2 regions of the Natranaerovirga pectinivora genome follow, and region 1 is predicted to be linked to the other one. Evidence: riboswitches for the same ligand, from Rfam matches in the RefSeq annotation. Region 1 holds a riboswitch; the other holds the start of a gene.
What was found. Region 1 has a riboswitch for cyclic di-GMP ahead of EDC18_RS08825 (HD-GYP domain-containing protein). Riboswitches for the same ligand answer to the same signal wherever they lie in the genome.
Positions count from the first base shown of each region.

Region 2: linked by a shared signal. The riboswitch ahead of mfd (transcription-repair coupling factor) and the one ahead of EDC18_RS08825 (HD-GYP domain-containing protein) in region 1 are both predicted to bind cyclic di-GMP.

Region 1 is NZ_SMAL01000005.1:123,806-141,031, forward strand. It holds gene EDC18_RS08770 (hypothetical protein) at 87-533, shown strand; gene EDC18_RS08775 (aldo/keto reductase) at 816-1,727, shown strand; gene mnmL (tRNA modification radical SAM protein MnmL/YtqA) at 1,757-2,686, shown strand; gene EDC18_RS08785 (DUF4364 family protein) at 2,808-3,350, shown strand; gene yihA (ribosome biogenesis GTP-binding protein YihA/YsxC) at 3,364-3,957, opposite strand; gene lon (endopeptidase La) at 3,975-6,290, opposite strand; gene clpX (ATP-dependent Clp protease ATP-binding subunit ClpX) at 6,471-7,772, opposite strand; gene clpP (ATP-dependent Clp endopeptidase proteolytic subunit ClpP) at 7,796-8,377, opposite strand; gene tig (trigger factor) at 8,510-9,796, opposite strand; gene EDC18_RS08815 (alpha/beta-type small acid-soluble spore protein) at 10,299-10,520, opposite strand; gene EDC18_RS08820 (hypothetical protein) at 10,770-11,183, shown strand; gene EDC18_RS08825 (HD-GYP domain-containing protein) at 11,294-12,328, opposite strand; cyclic di-GMP riboswitch class I at 12,570-12,653, opposite strand; gene EDC18_RS08830 (ZIP family metal transporter) at 12,824-13,570, opposite strand; gene EDC18_RS08835 (sodium/glutamate symporter) at 13,817-15,196, shown strand; gene EDC18_RS08840 (ATP-binding protein) at 15,276-16,580, opposite strand; gene glmS (glutamine--fructose-6-phosphate transaminase (isomerizing)) at 17,082-17,226, opposite strand, start outside.
Region 2 is NZ_SMAL01000009.1:16,111-33,336, reverse strand. It holds gene EDC18_RS11640 (aminopeptidase) at 1-241, opposite strand, end outside; gene asnS (asparagine--tRNA ligase) at 481-1,857, shown strand; gene EDC18_RS11630 (hypothetical protein) at 2,000-3,712, shown strand; gene EDC18_RS11620 (6-phosphofructokinase) at 4,199-5,275, shown strand; tRNA gene EDC18_RS11615 (tRNA-Arg) at 5,374-5,447, opposite strand; gene EDC18_RS11610 (ATP-binding protein) at 5,511-6,509, opposite strand; gene EDC18_RS11605 (DnaD domain protein) at 6,512-7,561, opposite strand; gene murC (UDP-N-acetylmuramate--L-alanine ligase) at 7,928-9,310, opposite strand; gene purR (pur operon repressor) at 9,590-10,399, shown strand; gene spoVG (septation regulator SpoVG) at 10,648-10,944, shown strand; gene glmU (bifunctional UDP-N-acetylglucosamine diphosphorylase/glucosamine-1-phosphate N-acetyltransferase GlmU) at 11,141-12,502, shown strand; gene EDC18_RS11580 (ribose-phosphate diphosphokinase) at 12,526-13,491, shown strand; gene pth (aminoacyl-tRNA hydrolase) at 13,572-14,132, shown strand; cyclic di-GMP riboswitch class I at 14,261-14,349, shown strand; gene mfd (transcription-repair coupling factor) at 14,643-17,226, shown strand, end outside.

The sequences.
Region 1 (17,226 bases):
TATTTTTGTTTGTTTAACTTTATCTGTGAGTGCACATATTAATCTTATATCCTTTACACAAAAAATTTCAGAAAGAAGGTCATAAAATGCATACGACAACAGAAATATTAAGTGAAAAGGAACTAGAATATAAGTTAAATGAGTTTAGACATGTACTTCTTGATTATGATTACTCTGATGTTGAAAATGTGGTTTTTATGAATATAGATGCTTTAAATTCTTATATACAAAAATATCAAGATAATCCTTTTGAACGCCAATATCAAGATTTAGAACAAATTTTTAATAGTATTATTCCCTTTATTCCTTCTAGTATTCCTGATGAAGCCGTAGAAGCTATTACGAATATATTAGAGACTAAGTATGAAGACAGAGATGTTATCAAGAAGAATATTCAATTTAATGTTAAGATGGATTTTATAGAAATGGTGAAGGGTTTGTCTTCTGAGAGGGAATGGAAGGAGCTTCTTGAGCTATGTAAGGATATACGGAATGCTAAGGAAATTATGACTACGGAAAGTGTGTTGCATTAGTGGTCGTATAGTGATGAGATTTTTTAAATTGGGCCGTATAAGCAAGGGCTATATTATAATATTGGCTGCCTTTCCTTTCAGCCGGTCGACGCCAATATTATAATATAGCCCTTGCTTATACTAGTGGCTTACATATGATGAGCCCTTAGGTATTTACATGCAAACAACTCTAATTATTTTATATGTGTATGTCTAACCTTCTAACCCTTTTCTTTGTTTATCTTGGTAAATGTGATAAAATAACTTTAGAGGTGTTTTTTTACATTTATAAGGAGGTTTTTTATGGAATTTAGACAGTTGGGCAATACGGATCTTAATGTTACGGCTCTTGGTTATGGTGCTATGGAGCTTAGGGAGTTGGATGCATCTGATGTTAGACAAGCAGAGTTTCTTCTTAATGAGTCTTTAGATAGAGGGATAAATTTTATTGATACTTCTCCTTGTTATAAGGGTAGTGAGGCTTTTATTGGAAAGACAATTGCTCATAGACGTAGTGAGTATATTTTGGCTACTAAATGTTGTTGTAATCTTACAGGTGATGGTCCTGGACATATTTTTAATCGTGATACGGTTTTGTCTAATATTGAAAATAGTTTAAAGTTAATGAAAACGGATTATCTTGATTTGGTTCAAATTCATACACCACTTCCAGGGGATCTTGGTCATGAAGATAGAGATGAGACCATTCAAACCCTTTTATCTCTTAAAGATAAAGGTATTATTCGTTATATGGGCATTAGTTTTAAAAATGGTCGTAGTGATGAAGCTGGATATCCTGCTGAGTATAGCTACATAAGTTTTAAGGAATATATTAAATACAATGTTTTTGATACAATGCAATTGGTATATGGGGCACTTACACCAATGAATGAATTGGCAATTACTAAAGCTGCTCATAAAGGTATTGGTACCATTGTTCGAGGTGTTGTTAAAAAATATTATGATTATTATGATGAACTTTTTATTAAAGCAAAGTTAGATGAGTTAATTGAAAATGGCGATAATAGACATAGTTTTCTTATTCGATTTGCCCTTAACCATTCTGATTTGGATACCATGATTATTGGTACAAAAAGTCTCGATCATCTTAAACAAAATATTGTAGCAACTGAACGTGGGAAATTACCGGATGACATTTATATAGAATCTAAAAAACGTCTTAATGATATAGGGGTTACGAGTAAAGACTTATAATTAAGAAATCCATTTGTTGGAGGCATAAAATGAACTGGGATTCAAAACCTTATTATTCTCTTAGCACTTATTATAAAGCACTGTATCATGATAAAGTATATAAAATCTCTTTAAACGGTGGTTTTACTTGTCCTAATCGTGATGGCACCATTGATTCTAGAGGTTGTATTTTTTGTAGCGAGGGAGGTTCTGGTGATTTTGCATCTTCTGATTATTTATCTATTACGGATCAAATAGAGGAAGGAAAAAAACGATTAGCCAATAAAAAAATAGGTAAAGGTTTTATTGCTTATTTCCAAGCATTTACAAACACCTATGGTTCTATTGATAAACTTCGTAATATTTACTTTGAAGCCATTCACCACCCAGATATCGTTGGCATATCAATTGCAACACGTCCTGATTGCCTAAGTGATGATGTATTAGATTTGCTATCTGAATTAAATACCATAAAAAAAGTTTGGCTTGAATTAGGTTTGCAAACCATACATAATGAAACAGCTAAAGTAATTAGACGGGGCTATAGCCTGCATTGTTTTGATGAGGCTGTAAAAAAACTATATGCCTTGAATTTAGACATTGTTGTTCATTTAATTATCGGTCTTCCTAATGAGAGCCGAGAAGATATTCTAGAATCCATTAAATATATAGCTCATTTACCTATTTCTGGTGTAAAGCTTCAATTGCTTCATGTTTTGAAATACACTGATTTAGCTAAACTATACTATGATGAACAGTTAAAAGTTCTTGAAAAAGATGAATATATAGATTTAATAATTGATTGCATTGAACACTTACCTCCTGATATGGTTATTCATCGTATTACAGGCGACGGTCCTAAGAGTATTTTAATTGCGCCTTTTTGGAGTGGCAACAAGAAAGATGTTCTTAATTCTATTCTAAAAAGATTCAAAGAACGAAATACTTATCAAGGAAAACTTTTTAATGACCTAGATTAGTTTATTATTTTAAACTATTTTACTAAATACTTCTTGTCAAATTTATTAATTTTATATAAAATTGTATTATATAATTACAGTAGTAACAATTTACTTTAAGTTTAAAAAGGAGGGTATTTCTATGATGAATAGTTCCGATTTTGAGTTGAATCTTAATAAATTAATTATACTTTTTATGCTAGATACAATAAACCTTCCTATGACTAACTCTCAAATCTCAGACATCCTGTTAGAGAAATCTTATACCAATTATTTCTCTCTCCAACAATCTATATCAGAACTTGTAGATACTGGTTTATTACATACAGGTGAAATTAACCACAATACCAGATATTCAATAACTGAAAATGGGAAACAAACTTTGTTTTATTTTTCAAATCGCATACCTGAAAGTATTAAAGAAGAAATTCTTGGGTTTTTAAAAGAAAACAAATACAAACTGAGAAATGAAGTGGAAGTAACAGCTGAATACATTCCTGAAAAGAATAATGATTGGACAATACATTGTGTTGCCAAGGAAAATGAAACAACTTTAATAGAATTTAAACTTAATGTTGTATCAAAGCAGCAAGCTATAGAAATGTGTGAGAACTGGAAGAATAATTCTCATGCTATTTACTCTAGTATTCTTGGTGAGTTACTCAAAAATAGGAACGAAGATTAATCGTTCCTATTTTTTATAAAGTTACTTCAAGACATCTATCAATATGCTCCCATAGTTCATCTTTTCCTTTTTTTGTTTGAGATGAAAAAGGAATAATAATAGAATCACTAGTTAATCCTAACTCTTCTTTTATTACTTTTACGTGTTTTTGAACTTGACTTCTATTTATTTTATCCATTTTGGTAGCCACAATTAATGGTGTATAGCCTTGATAAACAATCCAATTGTACATAACCTTATCAAGCTCTGATGGTTTATGTCTTATATCAATTAATTGTATAATTAACTTCAACTGTTTGCTACTCTTTAAATAAGACTCAATAAACTTACCCCATCTTTCACGATCTGCTTTCGATACTTTAGCATACCCATACCCTGGCAAGTCAACAAAATACAATTTTTCCTCAATGTTATAAAAATTGATGGTTTGTGTTTTTCCAGGTTGCCCTGATGTTCTAGCCAATGCTTTTCTATTAATCATGGTATTGATTAATGATGATTTACCTACATTTGATTTACCTGCAAAAGCAATTTCCACCAGTTCATTGGTTGGCAATTGATCAATTCTTCCTACTACTCTATCCAAATAGACATTATGAACGTCCATCATTATTGCCCCCTTTCTTATCCTATTGCATGTTTTAATACTTCATCCATGTTTTCTACAAAGACAATCTCTATGCCTTTTTTTATTTCTTTGGAGATTTCTGATACCACTTTTTCATTTTTCTTTGGAAGAAGTACTTTTTCTATCCCTGCTCTTTTAGCTGCTAATATTTTTTCTTTTAACCCTCCAACAGGTAATACTCTACCTCTTAAAGTTATTTCACCTGTCATAGCCATATTGGCTTTTACAGGTTTTTCAGTTAATGCAGATATTAATGCAGTAGCCATAGTGATGCCTGCTGATGGTCCATCTTTTGGAACAGCGCCTTCTGGTATGTGAATGTGAATATCCATTTCTTTATAGAAATTTTCATTTATATTTAATTCCTTTGACTTTGAACGAATAAAACTTATACCTGCTTTAGCAGATTCTTTCATAACGTCTCCTAATTTACCTGTCAAATCTATTTTACCATTTCCTGGCATAATATTAACTTCTATAGAAAGTGTGTCTCCGCCAAACTGAGTCCAAGCAAGTCCTCTAGCAATACCGATATCATCTGCATCTAATTTAGATTCATAGGTATACAGTGGTATACCTAAATACTTTTCAAGATTTTGCTCTGTTACCTTAATATTCCCTTTATCTGATGTTAAAATCTCTTTAGCTATTTTTCTACACAATTGACCGATTTTTCTTTCTAAAGTTCTAACGCCAGATTCTCGTGTGTATTCCCTAATAACTTTTGATAAAGCATTTTTACTGATGGTAATATCTCTATTTTCTAAACCATGCTTTTTAAGCTGCTTTGGTATAAGATGTTTTTTTGCTATATGTTCTTTTTCATTTTCAGTATAACTATTTACTTCTATTATTTCTACCCTATCTAATAAAGGTCTTGGAATGGTTTGTACTGTATTGGCTGTAGCAATAAACAATACATTTGATAAATCCACTGGGACTTCTAAATAGTGATCTCTAAATTTATTGTTTTGTTCTTCGTCTAACACTTCCAGTAATGCCGCTGAAGGATCTCCTCTAAAGTCATTGCTCATTTTATCAATTTCATCTAATAACATAAGTGGATTCTTACTACCAGCCTGTTTTAAGCCTGTTATTAATCTTCCAGGTAATGCACCTACATAAGTGCGTCTATGCCCTCTTATTTCAGCTTCGTCTCTTACACCACCTAGTGATATCCTTACATATTTACGGTTCAATGCCCTCGCCACAGATCTTGCAATGGATGTTTTTCCTGTTCCAGGTGGCCCCACAAGACAAAGAATTGGCGAACTGGTTTCTGATGACAAGTTTCTGACAGATAAAAATTCTAGTACTCTTTCTTTTACACTCTCTAACCCATAATGGTCTTCATCTAGAATTTCTTCTGCTTTTAGAATATCCTTCATTTCCTTTGTGGTCTTGTCCCAAGGTAATTCTAATAATGTTTCAATATAATTTCTTATTACCACACTCTCTGACGAACCACTTGGCATTTTATTTAATCTGGAGATCTCTTTGTTTATTTTTTCTTTAACTTCTTTTGGCGCTTTAAGTTGATCTAGCGCTTCTTTGTATTTTATAATTTCTTCTTCAAGACCTTGCCTATCTCCTAGTTCATCTTGAATGACTTTTAATTGCTCTCTTAAATAATACTCTTTTTGATTTTTATCAATTTTTTCCTTTACTTGACTTTGAATATTGTTTTTAATCTTATTAATTTCTATTTCGTTATCTAAGATTGCCATTGCTACTTTCAATCTGTCTTTTGGTTCTAATTCATCTAATATTCTTTGTTTGTTTTCCGATGTACTAAAAATATTTATGGCTATTTGGTCTGCTAATTTCCCAATCTCTTTAGTGCCTAGTAGTTGAAGTAATGTATCCTGACCTATTTTTGTGTTAATTTGTGAATAACCTTCAATTAATTCATGGGCAGTTCTAATTAGGGCTTCTTCTTCAATATTATTTTCCATACTATCATTTTCTGTACCTTGATTTACTTCTACTAGAAAGTATGGGTCTTCTTGAATCAAGTCACTAATAGTTCCTCTCTCTATGCCTTCTACTAAAACCCTTACGATGTTTTTAGGTAATTTAATTAATTGTTTTATTCGAGCGATGGTTCCTACATTATATAAATCTTCAGGATTTGGTTCATCAACTTGTGCTTCCTTTTGTGCAATTAAAAAAATCAATTGGTCTTCAACCATGGATTTTTCTAATGCATTAATAGACTTTGTTCTATTTACATCAAAATGAATAATCATATCTGGGAAAATAGTTAGGCCCCTTAAAGCAAGCAAAGGTAATTGTATTTTTTTAGTATCCATACTTTAAACCTCACTATCTATTAATTTACTCGTTAAATAAACACTTCATCACATTTATTCAAGTAATATATAATTGAATTGTCATAAATACAGTATCAATACAATTATATATTTCTTGAATATACTATTATAGGGTCAACTAGGAAAAACCCCCTACTATTTAGGCAGGGGGATTTTTATTTAAGCAGTTTCATCTTCATTACTTGATTTTGTTCTTTTCTTAGTAGTAGATGTTTTTTTTACCGGAATATCGCTAGTAACCAGTATTGGCTTATCTTTACCTTCAACTGCATCTTTTGTTATTAAACATTTTACAATGCTATCGCTTGAAGGTATTTCATACATAATTTCTAACATAATATTTTCCATAATTGCTCTTAAACCTCTAGCGCCAGTGTTTCTTTCTAGTGATTGTCTTGCAATTAGTTGTAACGCTTCTTCTTCAAAATCTAACTCTACATTATCCATTTCAAAAATACTCTTATATTGTTTTACTAAAGCATTTTTAGGTTTTGTAAGAATCTCAATAAGAGCTTCTTCTGTAAGGTTATTAAGACTAACGCTAACTGGCATTCTACCTACTAACTCAGGTATCAAACCAAACTTCAACAAATCTTGTGGGAGAAGATGAGAAAGAATTTCTCCTACTTCTCTTTCTTTTTTTGTTTCTATTTTGGCACCGAATCCCATTGTTTTTCTACCAATTCTTTGTTCGATGATTTTATCCAATCCATCAAAAGCACCACCACAAATAAATAAAATATTTGTCGTATCAATTTGGATAAATTCTTGGTGTGGATGTTTTCTGCCACCTTGTGGTGGAACAGATGCAACTGTTCCTTCTAAGATTTTAAGCAATGCTTGCTGAACACCTTCTCCAGAAACATCTCTTGTAATAGAAGGATTATCTGATTTTCTAGCAATTTTATCTATCTCATCGATATAGATGATCCCTTGCTCAGCTTTCTCAATATCAAAATCAGCTGCTTGTATTAACTTTAATAGTATGTTCTCAACATCTTCACCAACATAACCAGCTTCTGTTAATGAGGTTGCATCGGCAATGGCAAAAGGAACATTTATCATTCTTGCTAAAGTTTGTGCAAGTAATGTTTTCCCTGAACCTGTAGGTCCAACCATTATTATATTACTTTTTTGCAACTCAACATCGTTATGTTTATAATCTGAATTAATTCTTTTATAATGATTATAAACGGCTACGGAAAGGGTTTTCTTTGCGTCATCTTGACCAATTACATACTCGTCTAAGAAACCTTTAATCTCTTTTGGCTTAGGTAAGCTTGATAAATCTTGCTCTTCTTTAAACTCTTGAAATTCCTCTTCAATTATTTCAGAACAAAGTTCAATACATTCATCACATATATAAACATTTGGGCCTGCAATTAATTTTCTTACTTGATCTTGTGCTTTATTACAAAATGAACACCTAAGCTGCTTCTTTTCATCAAAACGCCCTGCCATAATTTTCACCTCATTTCATATAACTATCTATGCTCAATTACCTTATCAATTATTCCATATTTTTGTGCTTGATCAGGATTCATAAAATTATCTCTCTCAGTATCTTTAGCGATTACTTCAAGAGGCTGACCAGTATTCTCACTTAACATTTGATTCAGTCTTTCTCTCATAGCAATGATTCTATCGGCATGAATTTTTATATCCGTCGCTTGACCTCTAGTGCCTCCTAAAGGTTGATGAATCATTATCTCTGCATTTGGTAATGCAAATCTTTTTCCTTTTTTACCACCTGCTAATAAGAATGCACCCATACTTGCAGCCATTCCAATACAGATTGTTGATACATCAGGCTTAATATATTGCATTGTATCATATATAGCCATACCAGAAGTAATAGACCCTCCTGGACTATTGATATATAGATGGATGTCTTTATCTGGATCTTCTGCTTCTAAGAATAATAATTGAGCTACTACTAAACTTGCCGTAACATCATTTACTTCTTCTCCTAAGAAAATAATTCTTTCTTTTAATAGTCTTGAGTATATGTCATATGATCTTTCACCACGACTTGTTTGTTCAACAACAACAGGTACTAAACTCATATAAAAACCTCCTTTTAAATAAATTTATTTACTCAGCCTATGTCTCTTTCTCAAGAGACACAAGCTTCGTTGAAAGCATGATTTCTAAAGCCTTACTAGCAAGTTTGCAAATTATACTTTCACATTAAACTCTTATACTTCCTTAGATGCTTCTACAATGAGGTCAAGTGCTTTTTGTACCGCCATATCTTCTTTCATATGTTCAACTTCATGGCCTGTTATCATTTCTTTTAATTTGTCTACTTCCATTTTGTACATTTCAGCCATTTTTCCAATTTCATTCGTTACTTCTTCATCAGAAATTTGAATGTTTTCAACTTTAGCAACAGCTTCTAATACAAGACGAGTTTTTACTCTTTTTTCAGCCTCTGTTCTAAATTGAGCCCCAAAAGATACTCTGTTTTGTCCAACCATTTGTAAATATTGGTCTAACTCTAAACCTTGATATCTCAATCTTTGCTCGAAATCTTGAATCATTTGCTCAACTTGCATCTCTACCATTGGCTCAGGTACTTCCATGTTTGAGTTTTCAATTACTTTTGTTATAACTGCTTCTTGTTTTTTAATTTTTGCTTCGTTTTCTTTTTGCTCTTTAAGTTTTGCCTTTATATCTTCTTTGTATTCATTTAATGTATCAAATTCAGATACATCCTTAGCAAACTCATCATCTACTACTGGAAGTTCTTTTTCTTTGATTTCATTTATTTGAACTTTGAACATAGCTGGTTTACCTTGTAATTCTTCTTTTTGATAGCTTTCTGGGAATGTAACATTTACTTCGATATCATCACCAATGTTTTTACCAACTAATTGGTCTTCGAAAGTATCAATAAAGCTATGTGAACCTATTACTAATGGATAATCTTCAGCTTTTCCACCTTCAAAAGGTACCCCATCTACAAAACCTTCAAAATTAATAACAACTTGATCATTCACTTTAACTGGACGATCAGTAATAGAGATTAATCTTGAATTTTGCTCTCTTACTTTTTCAATTTCTTCTGTAATTGCTTCATCTTGTATATCGATTTCTTCTTTTTCTACTTCGAGACCTTTGTACTCACCAAGTTCTACTTCTGGCTTAACAGCCACAGTAGCAGTAAAAATAAAAGGTTTTCCTTTTTCAATTTGTACTACATCTATTTCTGGTCTTGAAACAATATCTAAACCACTTTCTGCAATAGCTTTATCATAAGCGTCTGGTATTAAATAGTTTGCAGCATCTTCATAAAAAACACCTGAGCCATATGTTTTTTCAATAAGGGCACGAGGTACTTTACCTTTTCTAAAACCTGGAACTGCCATTTTGCTTTTATTTTTTTTAAATGCTTCATTTAAACCTTCTTCAAAACGATTTGCATCAACCTCAATCGTTAACTTTACCATGCTTTTTTCTAAATTTTCAACTTTTGAATTCATTCCTTTTGTTCCTCCTTAAAGACATTTATATGTAGCTATAAAGGGTCACTACTACCCAATTCATCTATTACCCCTTTTAAACATTAGTATATTATACCATATGATAATTATTATTTCCATATTTTTTTGAAAATGTAATTTGAAAACTTGCTTGCAAGGATTTGGAAATTACATTTTCACCGAAGATTATGTCTATTACGTTAGTAAGAGGCATAAGTTGAGGTAATATGAAAACTTGCTTGCAAGGATTTGGAAATATTTTCACAGGGTATAACTTTACTCTCTCATTATACTAACCAATTATTAACAAATTATAATAACAACTTATGATTTTGTTTAAATATGTATTACAGTAATATTACTATCTATTAATAATACTTATTTTAGGATAGAATAAATAAGACTAATAAAATCCCAAATAAAGTTTAAAATCACCCTTGCCTTTTAGACAGAAAAAAAGAAGTGTTTCTATGTACACTTCCCTTTTTCATCTATTCTTGAGTTATTGTGGTTGTTGGCCTGACATAGCTTGTTCTTGACTTGCTATCATTCTTTTAACCATTTCTCCACCAATTGAACCAGCTTGGGCAGATGTTAAATCACCATTATAACCTTGTTTTAAGTTAACACCTAACTCAGAAGCTACTTCGTATTTAAATTTGTTTAATGCTTCTTTCGCTTGTGGTACTACACTTCTGTTTGAACTACTATTGTTGTTTGTCATTGTCTTTCACCTCCGTGATATTATTATGAGCAGATTTTTTTTAAATATTAATCTTTTTAACTGGTAATTAAATCCATCATTTTTTATATATTATTGACTCCCAATTTAATTATCTTCTAAAAACCAATTTATATTCCTTTTATAATAATATTATTATCCTCTAAAATAGATACCCATTTATTGCATATGATTTATCCTATGTTATCCGTTATAATATAGAGAGTATCACATTGATTAGGAGGTATAAAATTGGATACTTTTTTAGATTATTATAAAAACAATATTTCCCCCACTCTTGAAAAAATTGATCTATTTTTCAAAACAGAGGAAGACAAAGGCAATACCATTTCTCTAGATATCCTATCAGAACTGCTGGATATTAGTATTACAGAAGTTGAAGAAATACTAGATCGTTATGAAATTAAAAACGTTAATAAAAGTTCTTTTTTTATTGTTATGAAAGAAGGGAGTAGTGAGATCTGCAAATACTTTAAGAGGCAATTAGAAACTGGATTACTAAATCAATATACACCTAAGAATATTGCTTACATATATCAAATACCTCAGCAAATTATTGAAAAGGCTATGGTTGAATCAAACTTACAATCTATTACACCAAAAAACTTAAATACTCTTTTTTCATATATATATATAGAATGTTAATCATCTATACTATATAGGATATAACTTACATATACATCACAACTCTATACCACACAAAAACACCGCAATAGAAGATTTCGGTGTTTTTGTGTGGTGTAATTTTTATCAGCTTACAGGAGTTCACTAATGCTATAATTATTTTCTTTATGTTTCAAATCATAATACCTATCTCTTACTTTTACTATTGGATACATAATATTATCTGGAGGTATAAACACTATTTCACCTATATCCCCATTGTTCATTTTTACTTTTTCTCCTACATAAATGGTAGCTATATTATATAAAAACCTGTTCATTATATTCACATCAAACTTGCTATAACCAAAACTTAAAATTTCTTGAAAGGTTTCGAAAGGTGTTTGTCTTTTTTTATATATTCTCTCAGATGTAATGGCATCATAAACATCCGCAATGGCAACTATTTTAGCATAAAGACTAATATTTTCTCCACTTAATCCTAAAGGATATCCGCTACCATCTTGCCTTTCATGATGCAATAAAACCGCTTTGCCAACTTCATCATCTAACCAGTCATATTCATTGCAAATGCTATACCCTAAACTTACATGTTTTTTAATTCTTTTGTATTCCTCATCTGTTAGGCTTTCTTTTTTATTTAATATAGTCAATGGAATCTTTATTTTACCAATATCGTGTAGCAAACCAGCTTTTATAATTAATTTGATTTCTCTTTCTTCTAAACCAATCCATTTTCCAATTAACATTGAATACATAGCTACATTTACTGAATGACTATATGTATATTCATCAACTCTCTTAATAATATTCATAGAATGTATTAGTTTATAGATACATTCTGAATTGTTAAATATAAAGTTAGATACCTTAAGTATATCATCTAATTCCATTTTTTGTCCTTTTGCAATATTGGCAAAATTATGTTTTATAACTGCTATACTATCATTGTAATTTTCAACAATGGTACTATCTTTGGTTTCTTCATCGTTTTTTTTATCTAGCACACATATTCTATCTATATTATTGATTATAATCTTATTTCTCATATATTCATTTAATATACTGTCTTTCATAACAAGGGGTATGGTACAACCATTTACCATTAAATCCTCAGCAATGATATCTCCATCTTTACTTTCTTTAACATGTATGTATTTTTTCATATTTCCACTCCTGACCGACATATAACTCATGCTTTTTAAAAACAAAGTGACTTGGTCACTACAAAATTAATTGCTTATCTGAAGTCACCTATTTTCTTGCCCATTAAGCTTTTTCTAACTTTCTTAGAAATGTACCCCATTTAATGAACTTTTTACTTTATAGCAATTAGAAAATTTTCCTACAAAAAAAAAGCAACCCTAAGGTTACCTATTATGTATTAGTAATTGTAAATATAACTAACAAGGTAACCCGACTATCCTATCATAACGACTTAGACTCGTAGCTTTGCGTCACCATTTTTCAATGGTTTTGCCTTTATCACTCATTTTATTCAATTGCATTGTTTTTTTAAGACCATAACACTATACTTTTCTTATAATAACATATTAACTGTCATATCTCAATACATTTATGTGTCTTTTCTAATTATTATAAATTGTATAAAAACAAAAAAACATGGTGCTGAATTAACCCACCATGTTCTAAAAACTTATTTACAAAAGTACAAATCCTAATACCAACCCAGCAAGAATTCCTATATTACCTAAATGACTATTCATTGCATTGGCCTGAGGGATTAGTTCATCATTTACAATATAAACCATAGCTCCAGCTGCAAATGCAAGAGAACCTCCAACAAAAAGAGGTGAAATACTAAAAAACACAAGACCGATGGCTGTACCAACAGGAGTCATTAATCCTGCAATTAAGGTAAATATAAATATTTTACCTGATGTTAAACCACCTGCTTTTAAAGGTCCTGCCATTGCCAATCCCTCTGGAATATTATGTAAAGCTATGGCAATTGCGATAAATATTCCCAACTCTTGACTTGACTCCAAACCTGCACCTATGGCTAATCCTTCTGGGAGATTATGCAATGCAATTCCAAAAAGTATTAAGTAGCCAGTTCTTAACATAGGGTTAATCTTTGGCTTAAAGTTTTCTCCATTCTCCACTACAAGATCATCAGGCTCTGATAAATGTGAGTGAGGTACAACTTTATCTAATAGGAACATCATTCCAGCTCCTAACAAAAATCCAATAACAGCTGTGGACATAGATCCAAGTTCAACAGATTCAGGCATAAGCTCAAATAGGGAAATTGCAAGCATTATTCCTCCAGCAAAACCTAATAGTATTGAGAGTACTTTTTCATTTGGCTTGCCAAAAATAATTAACAAAATAACACCTAAAGATGTTGAAATTCCAGCAAAAAAACTATAAATTAAACTTTCCATAAATGCCCTCCTTTTATATATATTTTCTACTATTATTATAACACAAAACCATATAATATGTAATAATTTTTCCCTCAAAAGAATTGATATCATTAAATAAAAATTGTCAATTAGTCCTGCTTCTAGTTGTTGATTTTAATAGTTAATTTTACGTACTATAACACATTATTTGTAAATATTCTTTTTTTAGTATAGACTATAATTAAATAGTTTGTTTAAATCAATAATTCACAAGGAGGTTTTCATATGACTGCAGATTCAATAGGTTTTAGCCTGCTTTTATTAGGCTTATTTCTTGTTATAGGTAAATGGATTAGAATAGGAACGCCTTTACTACAAGACTTATTTTTACCAAGTTCTTTAGTAGCAGGGTTAATTGCATTATTTTTAGGACCAGAAATTTTTGGCAAGCTAATTGGCGTAAATGTATTTCCTGATTTTGTTTTAGATACTTGGAGCTTTTTGCCTGGACTTATGATTAATATTGTTTTTGCTGCTCTTTTTATAGGCAAAAAAATTCCAAATATAAAAAGCGTCTGGGAACTAGCAGGTCCACAAGTAATTTTAGGATATATTATTTCTTTTGGACAATATGCCATTGGCTTACTGTTATCAATATTCATACTCTCACCTATATTTGGAACAAACCCAATGGCAGGTGCATTGATTGAAATTGGATTCGTTGGTGGCCACGGCACTGCTGCAGGACTAAGAGACACCTTTGATGAAGTAGGCTTTGCCGAAGGTGCAGATTTAGCAATTGGACTGGCAACAGTAGGCGTATTAGGAGGCGTTTTAATAGGAATTGCTTTAATTAATTGGGGCATTAGGAAAAAGAAATTAACAAATGTTATTAAAACCCTAGATAGAAGCGCACTAGAGAAGAAAGGCTTAATAGAATTGGATACAAGAGAGCCTGCAGGTTTTATAAGTACAAGAACAGAATCCATAGAACCTTTATCATTACACTTAGGCTATATTTGTATAGCCGTATTAATGGGTTATGGTTTATTACAAGGGTTAATTTGGATAGAACATATCACTTGGGGCACTATGACAGGTGTTTATTTATTAAAGTATGTACCTCTTTTCCCCTTAGCAATGGTTGGAGGTATTATCATTCAGTTGGTCTTAGAAAAATCAGATCGGTACAGCACAGTTGATAGAGACATTATTAATAGAATTCAAGGATTAGCTTTGGATATCCTTATTGTTAGTGCTTTAGCTACTCTTTCTTTAACGGTAATAGGAGAAAACTTTTATTCCTTTTTAATACTTTCACTAGGTGGTATTTTATGGACTTTATTTGCTTTTATATACCTAGCACCAAAATTAATACCTGATTACTGGTTTGAGCGAGGCATCGGTGATTTCGGCCAATCTATGGGCGTCACGGCAACTGGTTTATTATTAATGCGTGTTACTGACCCAGATAATAAAACCCCTGCCTTAGAAAGCTTTGGATACAAACAACTTCTTTTTGAACTTTTTGTAGGTGGAGGCCTTTTCACAGCCGCATCAATTCCACTCATTTTTCAATTTGGCCCTATGACCGTTTTTATAATTACTTTAGTTATTACACTCATTTCTATTTTATGTGGTTTTAAACTGTATGGCAAAAAATAAATAAAATAAAATGCCGCTAGTATTCATCTAGTGGCATTTTATTATTATATCCGTATAACAGGCTAGGTCTATGGATTCATTAATCCACTATTACATCAACTGGCAAACTAATATAAAAAGTTGTTCCTTTTCCTAGTTCAGTATTAAACCATATACTTCCTCTATGTAGTTTAGTAATAACATGATACACAATAAACAGACCTAATCCTGTACCACCTTTGCGTCGATAGACATATGATTGGAATAAACTTTTCTGAAGATCATCTGGTATCCCTGGACCTGAATCTTTAATGGAAATCAAAACATTACTTCCTTGTTCTGTTACTTTTATATCGATATTCCCATTATTAGGTGTCATTTTTATTGCATTATCAATTAAATTGCTAATAGCACGACTGAATTGATTTTTATGCAAGCTTAAAATTCTCTCTTCGTCTAAGTTAAAGAAATTCATCCTTATATTTTTTTCAAAACACAAAGTTTCCATTCCTCTAACGATTTTATCCATCACTTTATTTAAACTATATCTTGATAATTCTTGTGGCTTAAATATATTTAATAGACCGTCTACAGTGTTATTTAAATCATCGGCTTGGTCAATTATTCTTTCATAATATGTACTTTTATTGCTAGAACTCCCTAATTGAGCAAGACTTCGTATTATTGCTATTGGATTTCTTAAATCATGTACCACCGTTGCTATAAGATCAGAAATATTTAATATGCTTTTTTCCCACTCTAGCTCTTCTTGATTTTTCTCTATTAAGGTTCCAATTTCTTTTTCTATAGAGTTAACGCAAGCTTTTGCTATAAACATTCTAGATGGATCACCATATTCAGCCATTACAGATACACCTAATGCACCAATAACTTCACCATTATTAGTAATAGGGACACCTAAACAAGACCAATCTTGGTATTTTGTCACGTAATGTTCCTTTCCATGTATATAAACAGGTTCTTTTAATTCCAGGCAAGTCCCAATTCCATTATTACCAATATACTTCTCACTCCAATTAACACCTACACTAAAACCACCATATTTGCTTAATTCTTCATCTGATCCATAAAGACCAATAAGCCATCCATCTTTGTCTGCTAAACTAACCGTATGTGGAATTTCTTGTATACTTCCTGATAAGTATTTCATATAAGGATCTGCTGCTTTGATTAAATAATCAAATTCTAGAAGCTTTTTTTTTAATTCTAAATCTGATAAAACCACATAATTAATATTGCATTTATGAATTTTATTGATTTCACACCTTTTCCAAGCTTCTACTGTTACATTTCTTATTGCTGTTTTTTCATTTACAGCCATTTTAAAACTCTCCCAGTTATCCATAGGACTTATTTCAGGCTCTAACCCTCTTATCAATTGCATATAAACACCCTCTCTTATGTTGTTTTATTATGTATATTCACTGTCATTATACTAACAAAACCTAAACATATCGCCCTATATACATCTATATATTATACATATTTCTATTGATCCCTTTATTTATATTATACACTTTTATTACCATATTGTATATTTTTTTCTAGTTATCTTAAGAATACACATTAATACACATATTCTTTGTACTATATACCAACAAAAAATTATTATTATATAGGATACTTTAATTAAGCTTTGAGCTATTCAACTGATTTCTAAAGCAGAATATAAAAGAGCATTACACATGTTAAATCTAATGTTGAATCCTATTTAAGATTGTCTATAATTCTTGAAAACATTTTTAGCATTAAAACTTTTAAAAATACCCGCCTCCCTATTTTGTGTCTATAGGGGACGGGCTTATTATTTTTTATTTTTTAGTTGGACAATTTTCTTTTAAATATTTTAACCAAGCTACATCTTTTGACTAACATCTTTATTTTTTTACTCTACTGTAACAGATTTAGCTAAATTCCTTGGCTTATCTACATCATGACCTAACCCTACAGCGATGTAATATGCGAATATTTGTTGAGGAATGTTTTCTAATATAGATGTTAAATACCAATGAGTCCTTGGCACATAGATT
Region 2 (17,226 bases), on a different contig from region 1:
CTGCTTTAGCCATTAATTCGAATTGTTCTTTTGTGCCTTGTAACATTTGTTCCCGTTCAAGTCGTCTATTAGATGTATGAATAAATGGCAGGCCTCCTGCATTATATACTTGAGTAATCAATTCTTTGGCCAGTAACTCTGTTGCTGATCCAGAATGGTGGATTAACACATGTTCTCCTTTTTCAACTTTAAGAGAGTAATTTACAAGGTTTTTAGCAAGGGTTTTAATTCTTTCATCCATATTTTTTAATCCTTTCTTATATGTTCATTATTGTATATACTACATATATATAGAAATAAGAAGTGAAATTGGTAAAGTTTTTATTTCTTTTTATGATTTAATATTTAAAATACATCTCATAATAAAGTATAACACAAAAACACAACTTCTATAAAATAATTCAATAAATCAAAGAGGAAACAAAATGGAAATATGATATAATATAAGTAATAAAAGGGTAAAAAAGGAGATAACATTTTATGACAATAATAAAAGTCAAAGAATTATATAGAAATAAAGCAAATTTTATAAATAAAAAAATAGAAGTAGCTGGCTGGATAAGAAGTGTAAGAGGATCTAAAACATTTGGATTTCTAGTCATCAATGATGGTTCATTTTTTGAAAACCTTCAAATTGTTTACGATGATTCTATTAATAATTTTGAAGAAGTATCAAAGCTTTCTGTAGGGACTGCCATTATTATTTCTGGAACTCTTGTAGAAACACCAAATGCCAAACAACCTTTTGAAGTGAAAGCAGAAAATATTCATATTGAAGGTAAATCATCACCAGATTATCCTTTGCAGAAAAAAAGGCATAGTTTTGAATATTTAAGAACGATTGCTCATTTAAGACCAAGAACAAATACATTTTCTGCAGTTTTTAGAGTAAGGTCTTTAATAGCATATGCCATACATCAATTTTTTATGGAGAGAAATTTCGTATATGTTCATACACCAATCATCACAGGAAGTGATTGTGAAGGCGCAGGAGAAATGTTTCGAGTAACTACTTTAGACATAGAGGGTGATAAGAAAGTAGATAAGTCAAAAGATTTCTTCGGTAAAGAAACCAATTTAACAGTAAGTGGTCAATTAAATGTAGAAACTTACGCTATGGCTTTTGGAAATGTTTATACATTTGGACCAACCTTTAGAGCGGAGAACTCTAATACCACAAGACATGCTGCTGAGTTTTGGATGATTGAGCCTGAAATTGCATTTGCAGATTTAGAAGATGATATGATATTAGCTGAAGAAATGCTAAAATATATTATCAATTTTGTGTTAGAAAATGCCCCTGAAGAAATGAAATTTTTTAATGATTTTGTAGATAAAGGGTTATTGGATAGATTAAATAATGTGGTTAACTCAGAGTTTAAGAAGATAACGTATACTAAAGCCATAGAAATACTTCAAGAAAACAATGATAACTTTGATTACAAGGCAGAATGGGGAAATGATTTACAAACAGAACATGAAAGATATTTAACAGAAAATGTTTTCAAATGCCCAGTATTCGTAACAGATTACCCAAAAGATATAAAAGCATTTTACATGAGGTTAAATGATGATGGAAAAACTGTTGCAGCTATGGATCTTTTGGTACCTGGGGTTGGAGAAATTATTGGTGGCAGTCAAAGAGAAGAGCGATATAATATTTTAGTTCAAAGGATGAAAGATTGTAGTCTAAATGAAGAAGATTATTGGTGGTATTTAGATTTAAGAAAATATGGTGGCACACGTCATGCTGGTTTTGGACTTGGATTTGAAAGAGCAATTATGTATATAACAGGTATGAGTAATATAAGAGATGTTATAGCCTTTCCGAGAACAGTTAATAATTTGGAATTTTAATTATAAAACTAACCCATATAATAAGAGTAGATATGTATTGAACCATTTATATGGGTTAGAATTATAATATGTAGTTTATTTAAAAACTTGCTCCCAAGGATCTGGAAATGGGAATACAACAGCAAATAAGGATTTGATTAATATGAAAGTGAATAAAAAATTTATATATGGGATAAGTATCTTTATTGGTATCTTAATCATTGGTTTAATGGGTGTTTTTTGGTATACATACAGTAGCATTTTTATTTTCACTTTTGAAAGAAGTAATGCCATTGTTTATGATCAAATAGAGGTTATTAATGAAGAAATTGAACTGACTATCAATAATGAAACCATAAATAATATTTTTGCTACAAATATAAACCACTATAAAGAGGATTTTTATATAAACTTAAAAGAAAGGTATATAAAAATTAATGTTGACTATAAAGGTGTAACTATTCCTCTAAAAGCTACTTTTACAATTAACTTACATAATGATAATATTGAATTTATTTATAATAACTTAAAATGGGGAAAGTGGCGTTTGCCCATACCATTATTTCAAGAACTATTTACCAGACATATATCAAATGTAGGGGGAAATAAGATTTACCTTGATAATTTAACAGAGATAGATGTGTTAGAGTTAAGAAGGATAAAGTTATATGAAGAAGATGTAAAACTTAGTATTGGAATAAATGAAAAAAAACTTGAGGATTTTTTAAGAATTCTATTTGATAATTACAATAAAGAAATATTAGCTTTCTATAGCCAATATGAAAATGAAAATTATCAACTAATATATGGGTTATTTAGTGAAAAACAAATAGATGATGCCATAATAAATGTATTAATAATGGATTATATGGAGGATAAAGAGTTTCTAAAAGATTTATTAGTATTACTAGATGATGAGGTCATTAATGATCTTTTTATAGAAAATCCTTATTTATTATCAATAGATGCAGAAGAGATTAGTGCAAAAAAGGCATTATTACAAGCAAAACAAGAAATGAATAGTTTTCAATTATTGCTAGAGTCTATTATAAAGTATGATGCTAATAAAGCAAATAAGTTATTTGTATTAGGTAATAATCCATACGATTTTGAAAGGGATATGGTAATTACCCCTTTATTATTAGTGGAGTCTTATAAATTACCTGTAACAGAAGAATTTGCCAGTAAGGCTGAGTACTTTTATGATGAGGAAGGTTTTTATATAATATACTTTTTAAATGCCAACCAGTATGTGATATATAAGGAAGGTGTATATGAAATTATATCCATTGAAGAATTTGAGGAAGTATATAATCAATATACCTTTGGTAAAAAACAATTACCTAATAAAAAACATATGGGCAGAAAAGAAATTGAAACTGTTGTTATGGACTATTATGGAACAGATAGGGTTTTCACCAGGTATCTGGCCATTGATAATCAATATGCATTTATCTTAGCATCTTATGGTGTTAACTATCAAAATATTGTTCCAATAGCTTTAGAAAAGGATAACAATACATGGCATATTATTCAAGCTAATATAACAGATTTTTATGAGTTTAATGAGTTGAATAGGGGCTATAATATAAGTCTAATACCAGGACATATTAAAGATAAGGATAGGATTATTCCACTATCATTTAATGATAGAACAAAAATTGTAGAGGATCTTTATGAAAGGGAAATTATTAGCAATAAAAGTTTTAGTCAATTATTATATGCATCATATATGAATAAATTTATTTTTATTAAACTACTTGATGGAAGAGAATTTGTATATACTGTATCCTTTGGATTTCTTGACAAGATATATACACTAGAAGAGGCGTTAGGAAGTTATAGAGTTCCTAAGATAATAATGATACAAGAATAGACTTGAAAAAAGCTTATGCTTCTTGGGTACCAGGTACCAAGAGGCATAAGGGGGTAATAAAAATGGTTGTCCTTAGGCATAATAAAAATGTTATTTTTAACATAGGAATACTTTGTTTCATTTTTAATAAATTTATGTCATACTAATATAGTAACTATAATTAGAGTGAATGATGAATATGATACAAATTATTTTAATCCTAATACTAATACCTTTTAATATGAAAATATTTAAAGCAATAAAAGAATACTTATTTCCCGATAAATATGAGTATATAGAATTACAAAGATTGATTTTATCCAAAGATACTTTTAAAGTTAATAAATCAAAGTACCAGAGGGCTGATTCAATACAAGAAGTTAAGATAATTTTATTATATCTTATTTGCTTAATTATATTAATTATTGAATTTTGTTTGATGTATGAAATGTTTAATAAGTTCATTTAAGTACTGCTCTCATACTAAAGATAAAGGAGGTTAATTATATGAAAAGAAGAATTGGAATATTAACCAGTGGTGGAGATTGTCCTGGACTTAATGCGGCTATAAGGGCTGTAGCGAAATCAGCATATAATAAAATGGATGCAGAAATAATTGGAATTGAAGATGGCTTTAAGGGCCTTATCAACAAAAAATATAAAATGATGAAACCAGAAGACTTCTCAGGTATATTAACAAGAGGTGGAACCATACTAGGAACGGCAAGAACTCCTTTTAAAAGAATGAGAGTGATAGAGGAAGATAATTTAGACAAAGTTAAGGCTATGGTGAACACATATAATGAGTTAGAACTAGATGCCTTAGTTGTTTTAGGGGGAAATGGAACCCATAAAAATGCTAACTTATTAAGAGAACAGGGTCTTAACGTAATCGGCTTACCAAAAACCATTGATAATGATATATGGGGAACAGATATTACCTTTGGTTTTCATAGTGCAGTAAATATTGCAACAGATGTAATTGATAGGATTCATACCACAGCGGATTCCCATGACAGAGTAATGCTTGTTGAACTAATGGGAAATAAAGCAGGGTGGTTAACTTTATACGCTGGGATTGCTGGTGGTGCTGATGTCATTTTAATACCAGAAATTCCTTTCAGTATGGATAGTGTACTAGTGGCTCTAAAGAAAAGATATGATAGTGGCAAAAACTTCTCTATTCTAGCTGTTGCAGAAGGAGCCGTTACAAAAGAAGAAGCAGTAATGACTAGAAAAGAGTTTAAAAAATATAGAAAAGAAATGAATCACCCATCTATTTCTTACAGTATTGCTGATGAAATAAACAAGCAGCTAGGATTTGAAACAAGAGTAACCATTCCAGGGCATCAACAAAGAGGGGGATCCCCTTCTTCCTATGATAGAGTATTAGCAACTAAATTAGGCGCTTTTGCAGCTGAGTTAATTGAGAGAAACGAGTATGGACAAACAGTAGCATTGGTTAACAATCAAGTAGTAGGATTGCCTCTAGAAAAAGTTGCTGGAAAACTAAAAAAAGTAAGGTCTGATAATGATCTTATAAAGTCTGGACGTTCAGTAGGAACAAGTTTTGGTGATGAATGAAATTGACCATCATTGACTAACGCACCAGAAGAAAGAAATGACAAAAACAAAACAGCTTATACCACTGTAAATTCAGGGTATAAGCTGTTTTTTCTATACGCACGCTGTAGGACTCGAACCCACAACCTACTGATCCGAAGTCAGGCGCTCTATCCAATTGAGCTAAGCATGCAGACAAATATATTTTATCATTAATTATATTTTAGTCAAGTATTACTTAGTTGAAGTTTAAAGATTAGTCTTTAAATGCTTTCTTAATACGAATATCATCTCCGAATATTTTAAGAGTCTCATAGCTTCCAAAAATTCTTGAAACGATCCTATTAGAGTATTGCTTAGACCAATCTGCTGGTTGTAAGTTTGTTGATATAATAGTTGACTTTTTACTAATTAATCTAGTATTAAGACAATTAAACAACTGAGAACTGGTAAAAGACGTACTAAATTCTGTTCCTAAATCATCTATAATTAACAAATCACAATTAAGTATATCAGCTACTAAATCCTCATAAATATCACTATTATTTTTATTGAACTTATTCTTTTCAAAGGTTTCAAACAACTGAAAAGCTGTAAGATAGATGACATTATGGCCTTTATCTAAAAGAGATTTTGCAATACAATTGCTTAAAAAAGACTTTCCGACACCAGCATTACCGTAAAAAATTATATTTGAAAAATCCGTTTTAAAATGTTTAATAAATCGAATACAAAAGCTATATACATTTGTTATATTCTGACGAGGAGACATACCATATTTTTCATTAATTTCAGTAGAAAAAAAAGTGAAATCAAAAGAATCAAAATTCTCATGCTCTAATAAAGACTTTATATTAGACTGCTCATAAGCAAGATCTACCAATCTTTGCTTAAAACAATAACACTTTTCGTTTTTAATAAACCCAGTATCAGAACATTTATTGCAATCGAACTGTTTTTGAAGATAGTCTTTTGGATAACCATGAAGATGGAGAAGTTCAATTTTCTTCATTGACAGTTCTAAGTTTTTTTCTTTTAATTTCTTTAATTCATTGCTAGAATCAAAAGAATTTGAAATTAATAATTTTGACAAATGAATACTTGTCCTACTAATTTCGTGATCGATTTCTTTGATTTCAGGAATTTCATTATAAATTTCTTTCTTGCGATAATCGTATTTGTATTGATTTGCTAATTGTTTTTCTTCGTAGAGTCTCATAATTTGTTTAAATTGTGAAGTTTTTAAATTCACCATAACTACCTACTTTCACTTGCCTTTTTAATTAAACGTTCTCTTGCCATTTTTTCAAGTTCGTCAAAATTATAATCCCGTTGACTATAATTAACAAACTTACTCTCTTTTTTAGTTTCTGGACGTGTTTTTTTATTTTTTTCAAACTGATCATCTAACAGTGTAATATCATTAAAATTACGGACATTCTTTTTATGCCAAGCGGATAAAATAGAGTCAGCATAATCAAAGCTAGGCTGGTGTATAGCTTGTATGGTTCGATTACAAGCTTCAAGGATAATATCTAATTCAAACTTATATGTTTCTAGCCATTTTTTCATATATTGTATTTCAGTTACTGCAGGGTTTCTATTTCCTAATCCGAAAGCTTTCATTATACCGAAATAACTTTTGCTAAAAACTTGTATATGATTTCTTGCTTTCTCAAGAGTATCAATATTATTTTCAGACCAAGTAATGGCAACTTTTTCTATGTATCGCATAGATCTATTGTTATTTGAAACACAATACTCTATTAAGAATTCAATAACTTCAAATGGAAGCTTAAGCCAATCATAAAAGGAAATAAGTGTACTTAATTCATTTTGAGTAAGTAATTTCCCTAAGTATTTTTGAGTAATATATATCAATTGTTTAAATGAAGCATTCTCAGCAAATTTATTCATTTCAGAAGGTTTGTATTCAGGTTTTTCATTTGGTATAAGTTCTACTGAATCGGTATCCATCTGATTAATAGTCTCAATTGTAGGAGAATGTTGTAAATTACCTAGCTGTAATATAGAAATTTTATTGATTTCTTTATCAGTACCTTCAACTTTTAAAATATTTAAATCATTCCAGTATCTAAGAGCTCTAAGAACATCAGCCTCAGTAAGATTTAGATTATCAGCAATTAAAGATGTCGAAATTTCTGTATTATTTTGCATACTTCTTAAAATATATAAATACACTTTTATAAAATCTCCATTAGCAGAAGACATATAGTGGTCAATAAATATATTTGAAACAGAAGTATACAAGTTATATTGCCCTGAATCTAAAACGATTTTATGCATAATGATTCCCCTTAAATGATTAAATAAAACCAAATCAATTATTTTACAGTAGTATCATTATAGCATAGAATACAAAAATTGAGAATGTAAATCCTAAGTTTATACGTTCTAAAATATGACAAAATCATTTGTAAGAATGTCATCTTATTGACAATGGTGTCGGATAAGCAATGTTAATAAACCTGTGGATAATGTGGATAACTAGTGCACATAAGTTGTAAATAATAAAATCCTTTAGAATAAAATGCCTAAAATAGGCTTGTTTCATTTTTAAATTCATAAAATAAAAATAGGATTATGTTAACAAAAGTGTTCACAAATATATAATGAAAATAATGTTGATAAATATGTGGATAGTGTGGATAACTAATTTCCAAGGAGCTCTTCCCCTATGATATTAATATCTCCGGCCCCCATAGTTATTAACAAATCACCATCGGCACAATTTTGCAATAAAAAGCATTCAATATCATCAAATGAGGAAATATAGTAGGCCTCTTTTCCTAATTCTGTAAGCTTATTCAAAAGATCTGTTGCATGAATATCCCCTGGGTCTTTTTCTCTAGCGGCATAAATATCTGTAACAATAATTTTATCAGCCAAACTAAGAGACGTTGCAAATTCATCTAAGAAAGCTTTGGTTCTGGTATAAGTATGTGGTTGAAAAACACACCAAACTCGTTTGTGGGGATAATTCTCTGTAGCTGTTAGTGTTGCAAGAATTTCTGTTGGATGGTGAGCATAATCATCAATAATAGTAACGCCAGAAACAGTGCCCTTATATTCGAATCTTCTTTGAGTACCATTAAACTGCAATAAACCTTCTTTTATATCATCTAAGGTTATTCCTAATTCTAAAGAAGAAGCAATAGCAGATAAAGAGTTATATATATTATGAAGTCCAGTTACTTGTAATTGAATCCTATCTAGCTTTTTCCCTTTATAAATTAAGTCATAACTGCCATGGGCTAAAGCATTATATTCAATGTTATCTGCAGAATAATCGTGTTTGTTCATATCTGAACCAAAGCTTACAATTTTACAGTGCAAGTTAGAAACCAAAGAATCATATTCATTAATATCACCATTCACCACCAAAATGCCATCGGAAGGAATTTTTTTTGCAAAACAATTAAAAGACTCAACGATTTCATCTAAATCCTTGAAGAAATCAAGATGATCTGCTTCAACATTAAGTATAATCCCTACCTGTGGATTGAGTTTAAGAAAACTATTATAATACTCACAGGCTTCTGTTACAAAGAAATCCTTTTCACCAACTCTAATATTGCCTTTTATCACATTTAGAATACCTCCTACAGATATTGTAGGGTCTTTTTTACCTTCCAATAATATATGAGATAACATTGAAGTGGTTGTTGTTTTGCCATGTGTACCAGAAACAGCAATAGAGTATTTATAGTTATTCATAATTTGCCCTAATAGCTCTGCTCTATCTACCAATGGAATATTTAATTTTTGAGCTTCTTGAAATTCAGGATTATCTTCCTTTACTGCAGCTGTATGTACCACAAGATCATATTTATCTGAAATATTGCTAGACTTATGACCAATAAATACTTGTATGCCTAGATTTTCAAGGCGTTCTGTTATGGCAGATGATTTCATATCGGAGCCACTTATTTCAAAATCATTGTAATGAAGAATTTCAGCTAGTCCGCTCATACTAATACCGCCAATACCAATAAAAAATATTTTTTTTGGATTATTAAAAGTTATTTCAGTCATTCATTAACACTCCCTATATTTTTTGAAAGCTAATTTTTTTCCCAAATACTCTATCTAAAATAATTTTATACCTTAATTAAAAGTATATGCAAAAAATTACAATTCTATATTGATATTATACCTGTTAAAGAAAAAAAATTAAAGAAAAAGAAAAATACCGAATGTTTTTGAAAAAAACTACTTAAAATATTCGTGTAATTGATGTATAATAATTAAAAGGAAAAATGAGAAGATAATTCATTTTTATAATCAGCTGGATTGAAAGGAAAGGGTATATGAATGGGAAAAGTAAGCAAGAATATGAGAATTGGTGTTATTACAAAAATATTAACTGAGAATCCAAATACTTTGTACACATTAAATTTCTTTACGGAACAGTTTAATTGCGCAAAATCCACTTTAAGTGAGGATATAGATGTAATTGCTGAATTATTTAAACAATATAATTTAGGGAAAATTGAATCTTTTGCGGGAGCGTCAGGAGGCATAATTTACAAACCTAGTATGTCTGAAGAACAAGTTAATGACTTAGCTAAAGAGTTGTGCTTGAGGCTAAAAGAGGAAAGTAGGATTATTCCAGGTGGTTATGTATACATGAACGATATTTTTTATGACCCAAGTTTGGCCCATAAAATTGGAAAAGCTTTAGCAAATCCTTTTTTTGATAAAGAAATTGACTATGTTGTTACTATTGAGACAAAAGGTATTCCATTAGCATTAATGACAGCAAGAGTTCTGAACAAACCAATGGTAGTTATTAGAAAATCAGCAAAACTCACTGAAGGCACAACCATACAAATGAATTATATTACAGGATCATCTAAGACCATTAAGACTATGTCATTGGCAAAAAGAGCTATCCCTAAAGGATCTAAAATATTGTTCGTTGATGATTTTATGAAAGCTGGAGGAACAGCAAGGGGTGTTATCGATTTAATGGACGAGTTTGAAGCGGAAGTAGTTGGTGTTGCAGTAGTAATGACAACAAAATGGCCAGAAGAAAAATTAGTAGATGATTTTTACTACCTTGTTGAGTTAGAAAATGTATACGAAGAAGAAAAAGAAATAAAAGTCTACCCTAAAAAGTAAAAAAAATGTAGTTCTAAAGTACTGTTAAAGAAGAAATAAACTTAAAAACAAAATAATTTGTCGAAAAAGATAAAAAGTTATCTAAAAACCCCTTAAGTATGCGCTAAAATATAATTTTTTATTCAAAAAACCATTGAATTTTAATAATAAGTATACTATAATTATTTTGTGAAAATATAATCGAACCTCCAGGGGAGATCCTAATTACTTCTCAGGATACTAACAAAGTTACAGAAAGGGGTTAACACATGGAAATAACAGATGTAAGAGTACGCAAAGTCAACAAAGAAGGTAAAATGAAAGCAGTTGTTTCAGTGACATTTGATAATGAATTCGTTGTTCATGATATTAAAGTTATTGAAGGCGAAAAAGGTTTATTCATAGCAATGCCAAGTAGAAAAGCTTTAGATGGAGAGTTTAGAGACATAGCTCATCCAATTAATTCTGAAACAAGAGAAAAAATTCAAAAATGTGTACTAGAAAAATATGAAACAGTATTATTAACAGATGAGACAGAGGACGAAATAGCTGTATCTTTTATTTAATAATACATAGGCACTTTCTTAGGAAAGTGCCTTTTTTCATTTCATAGAACACTTTTATTCCCTACAAAGTGAAAAATTAGGATCAAAAGAATGAAAAGTGTTGATTTTTCCAATGCAATAGGGTGTTATTTATTGCATATATTATATATGTATTGTAAAATATTTATTGAACTATATAAAGGAAGGTGTTTATAAATTGGAAAAGTTAAAAGCTGTAATACTTGCTGCAGGTCAAGGGACGAGAATGCAATCTAAGTTGCCAAAAGTTTTACATAAAATTATGGATAAGACGTTACTAGAATATGCCATAGAAGCAGCTGTTGAAGCGGGTGCTGAAGAAGTTTGTGTTGTAATTGGGCATAAGAGTGAATTAGTAAAAGAAAAAATCAATAATAATGTTGAATTTGTTATTCAAAAAGAACAACTAGGTACAGGGCATGCAGTTATGCAAGCTAAAGAATTTATTGGAAAAACTGGCAAAACTTTTATTCTTTTCGGTGATACACCTTTAATTACTGGAAATACACTAAAAGATTTAATTGAAAAGCATGATAATAATAAAAATTCTATAACAGTATTAACGACAAAGGTTGACAATCCTAAAGGATATGGTAGAATCATTAGGGATTCAAATGGTGCATTTGTAAAAAGCGTAGAGGAAAAAGATGCTACTGAAGATGAAAGAAAAGTAAATGAAATCAATTCAGGAATGTATATATATAACTCTAAGGTGCTTTATGAAACACTAGACACACTAACAAATGATAATGCACAAGGAGAGTACTATTTACCAGATACGTTAAAAGCAGCCATCGAAAAAGGCTATAAAGTAGATGGAATGAGTACAGACTTAAGTTCTGAAATATTAGGTGTTAATTCAAGAGTTCAATTAGCAGAGGCTCAAAAAATTATGCAACTTAGAATAAATGAATACTGGATGGAACAAGGTGTAACAATAGTAGATCCTAATGCTACATATATAAGTAAAGATGTTAAAATTAAAAGAGATACAATTATTTATCCAAATACCATTATAGAAGGTAAGACTACTATTGGTGAGGACTGTACCATTGGATTAAATACTCGAATAAGCAACTCTATTATTAGTGATGGTTGTACAATTGAACAAACGGTAATAATAGATAGTGAAGTAGGTAATAACACTTCTATTGGACCTTTTGCATACTTAAGACCAAATTCAAAATTAGGTAATAATGTAAAAATAGGTGATTTTGTTGAAATTAAAAATTCAACAATAGGTGACGGGACTAAAGCATCTCATTTAACATATATAGGTGATGCTCTAGTTGGTAAGAATGTAAACTTTGGTTGTGGAACAATTACTGTTAATCATGATGGCAAAAAAAAGCATCAAACAATTATTGAGGACAATGTATTTATAGGATGCAATACAAATCTCATTTCACCAGTAAGAATTAGAAACAATGCGTTTATTGCAGCTGGATCAACCATTAACAAAGAGATTCCACCCTACTCATTAGGGATATCAAGAGTGCCCCAAGAGAATAAAAAGGATTGGGTTAAAAAAAATAGATAAGAAATAAATCAGGAGGATTTCTAATGACAAACGCTTCAATGAGTAACGAAAAGATAAAAATATTCGCAGGAAATGCTAACAAAGACTTAGCAAAGGTGATCGCTGCAGAATTAGGCTTAGAAGTAGCATCATCAGAAGTAGGAAAATTTAGCGACGGAGAAACATTTGTAAAAATTAATGAAATTGTTCGTGGTGTAGATGTATTTGTTATTCAGTCCACAAGTGGTCCAGTTAATGATAACTTAATGGAGTTACTCATTATGATTGATGCATTAAAAAGAGCATCTGCGGGAAGAATAACAGCAGTTATACCTTACTATGGGTACGCAAGACAAGATAGAAAAGCTAGAGCAAGAGATCCAATTAGTGCTAGATTAGTTGCTGATTTATTACAAACAGCAGGCGTAGATCGTGTATTATCTATGGACTTACATTGTGCTCAGATACAAGGGTTCTTTAGTATTCCTGTTGATCATATGTTAGGCAATCCATTAATTGTAAAATACTACTCAGAAAAATTTGCTGGTCAACTAGATAATTTAACTGTTGTATCACCAGATGTTGGAAGTGTAACAAGAACAAGAGCTTTTGCTGAAAAATTAGATATACCTATTGCAATCATAGATAAAAGAAGACCAAAAGCAAATGTATCTGAAATAATGAATATTATTGGGAACATTGAAGGTCAAAATGTTATATTAATCGATGATATGATTGATACGGCGGGTACAATCTGTAATGCAGCCAATGCATTAAAGGAGAAAGGTGCAAAAGCAGTTTTTGCTTGCTGTACACATCCTGTTTTATCAGGTCCTGCAATTGAAAGAATACAAGACTCAGCAATTGAAGAACTATTGGTTTTAGACACAATCCCTCTTTCTAAAGAAAAGCAAATAGATAAGATTAAAATTTTATCTGTTGCATCAATATTTGCCAACTCAATTAGCAGAATACATTATAACAAATCAATGTCAGAATTATTTAGATAATATATATAAAGTAGGAAGGTGTTGTACTTGACTTTCCTGCTTTATTTTGAATTTGAAAACTTTATTAAGGGCGTGAAAATATGTATCTAATCGTTGGATTAGGCAATCCAGGGTTACAATATGCCGCTACAAGACATAATATTGGCTTTGAAGTAATAGAAAGATTTGCCTATGAGAATAATATTAAATTAAATCAAAACAAACATAAAGCCATTATTGGATCGGGACATGTAAAAGGACAAAAAGTTATACTAGCACAACCACAAACTTATATGAATAGAAGTGGAGAAAGTATACGGGCAATAATGGAATTCCATAAAATTAAAATAGAAAACTTATTAATTGTTTATGATGATACCAGTCTTGACTTAGGAAGAATAAGAATAAGAAAAAAAGGTAGTGCAGGTGGGCATAATGGTATTAAGAACACTATTTTACATTTAGGCACTCAAGAATTTCCTAGAATAAAAGTTGGTGTAGGAGAAAAACCACCAGGTTGGGATTTAGCAGATTATGTATTAGGGCGTTTCGGAAAAGAAGAGATGGATATAGTAATAGAAACTATAAAAAAATCTAGTGATGCCATAGAGTGCTTTATTGAAGAAGGCATAGAGAGTGTTATGAATAAATATAACACATAAATCAAAGACAAATTTATTTAAAATTCTCACAACACATAGTTCTAAAGTACTAATGACTTTAAAACAATGATATATTGCAATAATCAAAAAATCATGTTAGTATTAATTTGTAAGAAAATAAGATATTTTGTCGATAATAGCAAACCTATCGAAAGGTAGGGACGCAAAGCTATAGGGCCTTTTGTACATTGGTATTAATGGCAGCCTAGCCGCCGAAGAAGACTTTTGTGCTAGGCTAAATTGACAAAATTTAGGCTGGTTTTTTAATATTACTAATTTGAAAAGACTTAAAATGGCCCCGTGCTCCTTGGTACCCCCCTCTCTCAACCAAGGAGCTTTTTTTATGCCCATCTCCAAAAATCCATTAATAAAATAATATTATAAAATTTAATTATAAATATTTATCCATATAGTATATAATACTATATATAGGCTTTTCAGGTTTTTGTTAGAATTTAACTTAACCATAAAAGTCCAATTGTCATGAAATAAATTAGGAAGTGATATAAAATGAATACATTGTTGCAACCTTTTAAAGAACTAGAAGAATTTAACTTAATAAAAAAAGATATAGAGAATAAGAAATTACCTGTCCATATCACAGGGTGTATAGACTCTCAAAAAACCCACGTTGTCTATGGATTAGGAGAATATAGAAAAAATAAAGTTATTATTACGTATAATGAGTTAAGGGCAAAAGAAATATATGAAGACATGAAATTTTTTCATAAAAACATATATTTATACCCAGCTAAAGACTTAATATTTTATAGTGCAGATATTCACAACAATTATATAGTTGCTCAGAGAATAGAAGTATTAAAAGGGCTTATAGAAAAAGAAGAAGCAACAATCATTATGACTATTGATGGGGCATTAGAGCATTTGGTAACATTAGATACCATAAAAGAAAGTATCTTAACCTTTCAAGTTGGTGAAATATTAAATATAGAAAAAACAAAAGAAGATTTCGTATTAAGAGGATATGAGAGAGTTGAATTAGTAGAGACTAAGGGTCAATTTTCAATACGTGGAGGCATCATTGACATCTATCCAATAACAGAAGAAAATGCCTATAGAATTGAATTATGGGATGATGAGATAGATTCTATACGTACAATGGATATTAAAACCCAAAGGTCCATTGAAAAAATAGATAGTATTAAGGTTTATCCAGGTACAGAAGTGGTATTAAAGGAAAATAATATTAAGAATGCATTGATAAAGTTAGAAAAAGAAAAAGAAGAAATGGTAAACTTCTTTAAGAAAAGTGATAAAAGAGAAGAAATAGAAAAAATCAAAGAAACCATTTCAGAGATTAATGACAAACTTGAAAATCTAAAAACTTATAGTGGTGTGGAAAGTTATATTAAATTCTTTTATGAGGAAACATCATCTATTATCGATTACTTCCAGAAAGATGAAACAATATATTTTATAGATGAGCCAAAACGGGTTAAAGAGAAGTATGAAGTTGCAAGTAAGGAATTTCAATTAAGTATGATGGGGAGATATGAAAAAGGGTATTTATTGCCTTCACAACTTGAATTGCTTCATTCATTTGAAGATATTATTAATAAGCTTAAAGATAAAACATTAATAGTCTTAAGTACACTAACACAGAGCATTAAAGAAATCAATATTAAAGAACATTATAATTTAGAAGTCAAGTCTATTAATCCATATAACAATAGCTTTGAGATGTTAATAAAAGATTTAAAGGCTTATCAAGATAAAAAATATAAAGTAGCATTATTGGCTGGTTCAAAAACAAGAGCTGAACGATTGGTTAAAGATTTGCAAGAAAGAGACATAAGAGCCAGTTATAACAGGGACTTTTCATCTGAAATTATTGAAGGAAATATAGTCGTAGGATATGGTAACCTTCACAAAGGGTTTGAATATCCATTAATTCGCTATGCCATTATTTCAGAAACAGATGTATTCTCTAAGAAAAAGGAGAAAAAACGAAAGAAGCAATATAAGGGAAATAAAATACAGAAATTCACTGATTTATCTGTAGGCAATTATGTAGTACATGAAAATCACGGTCTTGGTATATTCCAAGGCATTGAGAAAATAGAAGTTGAAGGTATTTCAAAAGATTATATAAAAATAAGTTATAGAGATAATGGGAATTTATATGTCTCTACAAACCAACTGGACTTAATTCAGAAATATATTGGTGCTGAAGGCAGAAAACCAAAATTAAATAAATTAGGCTCTAGTGAATGGGTTAAAACCAAAACAAAGGTAAGAAAAGCAGTTGAAGATTTGGCTAAGGATCTAATTGGGTTGTATGCAAAGCGCCAAGAAGAAAAAGGGTATGTTTACTCTAAGGATACTCTATGGCAAAAAGAGTTTGAGGAAATGTTTCCTTTTGAAGAAACGGAAGATCAATTGTATGCAATAAGAGATACTAAAAAAGATATGGAAAGTCAAAAAATAATGGATAGGCTTATTTGTGGGGATGTAGGATATGGTAAAACTGAAGTAGCTATAAGAGCTGCATTTAAAGCTGTCCAAGATGGTAAACAAGTGGCGTATTTAGTCCCTACAACCATATTGGCCCAACAACATTATAATAATTTTGTACAAAGAATGAAGAATTTTCCTATTAAAGTAGAAATGTTATCCCGTTTTAGAAGTGCTAAGGAGCAAAAACAAACAACAGAGGGACTACGGAAGGGATTAGTTGATATTGTAATAGGCACCCATAGAATAATATCAAAGGATGTAGTATTCAAAGACCTTGGTTTATTAATTGTTGATGAAGAGCAGAGATTTGGAGTTAAGCACAAAGAAAAGATGAAGCAAATGAAAGAACATGTTGATGTATTGACATTAACGGCTACGCCAATTCCAAGAACATTGCATATGAGTCTTATAGGTATAAGAGATATGAGTGTGTTAGAAGAGCCGCCAGAAGAGCGATTGCCAATACAAACTTATGTACTTGAATACAATGAAGAAATGATACGAGAAGCCATTCATAGAGAGCTTGCTAGAGAAGGTCAGGTTTACTATGTTTACAATCGTGTAAAAGATATTGATGAAATTGCTGATCGTATAAGTAAAATGGTACCAGAAGCTC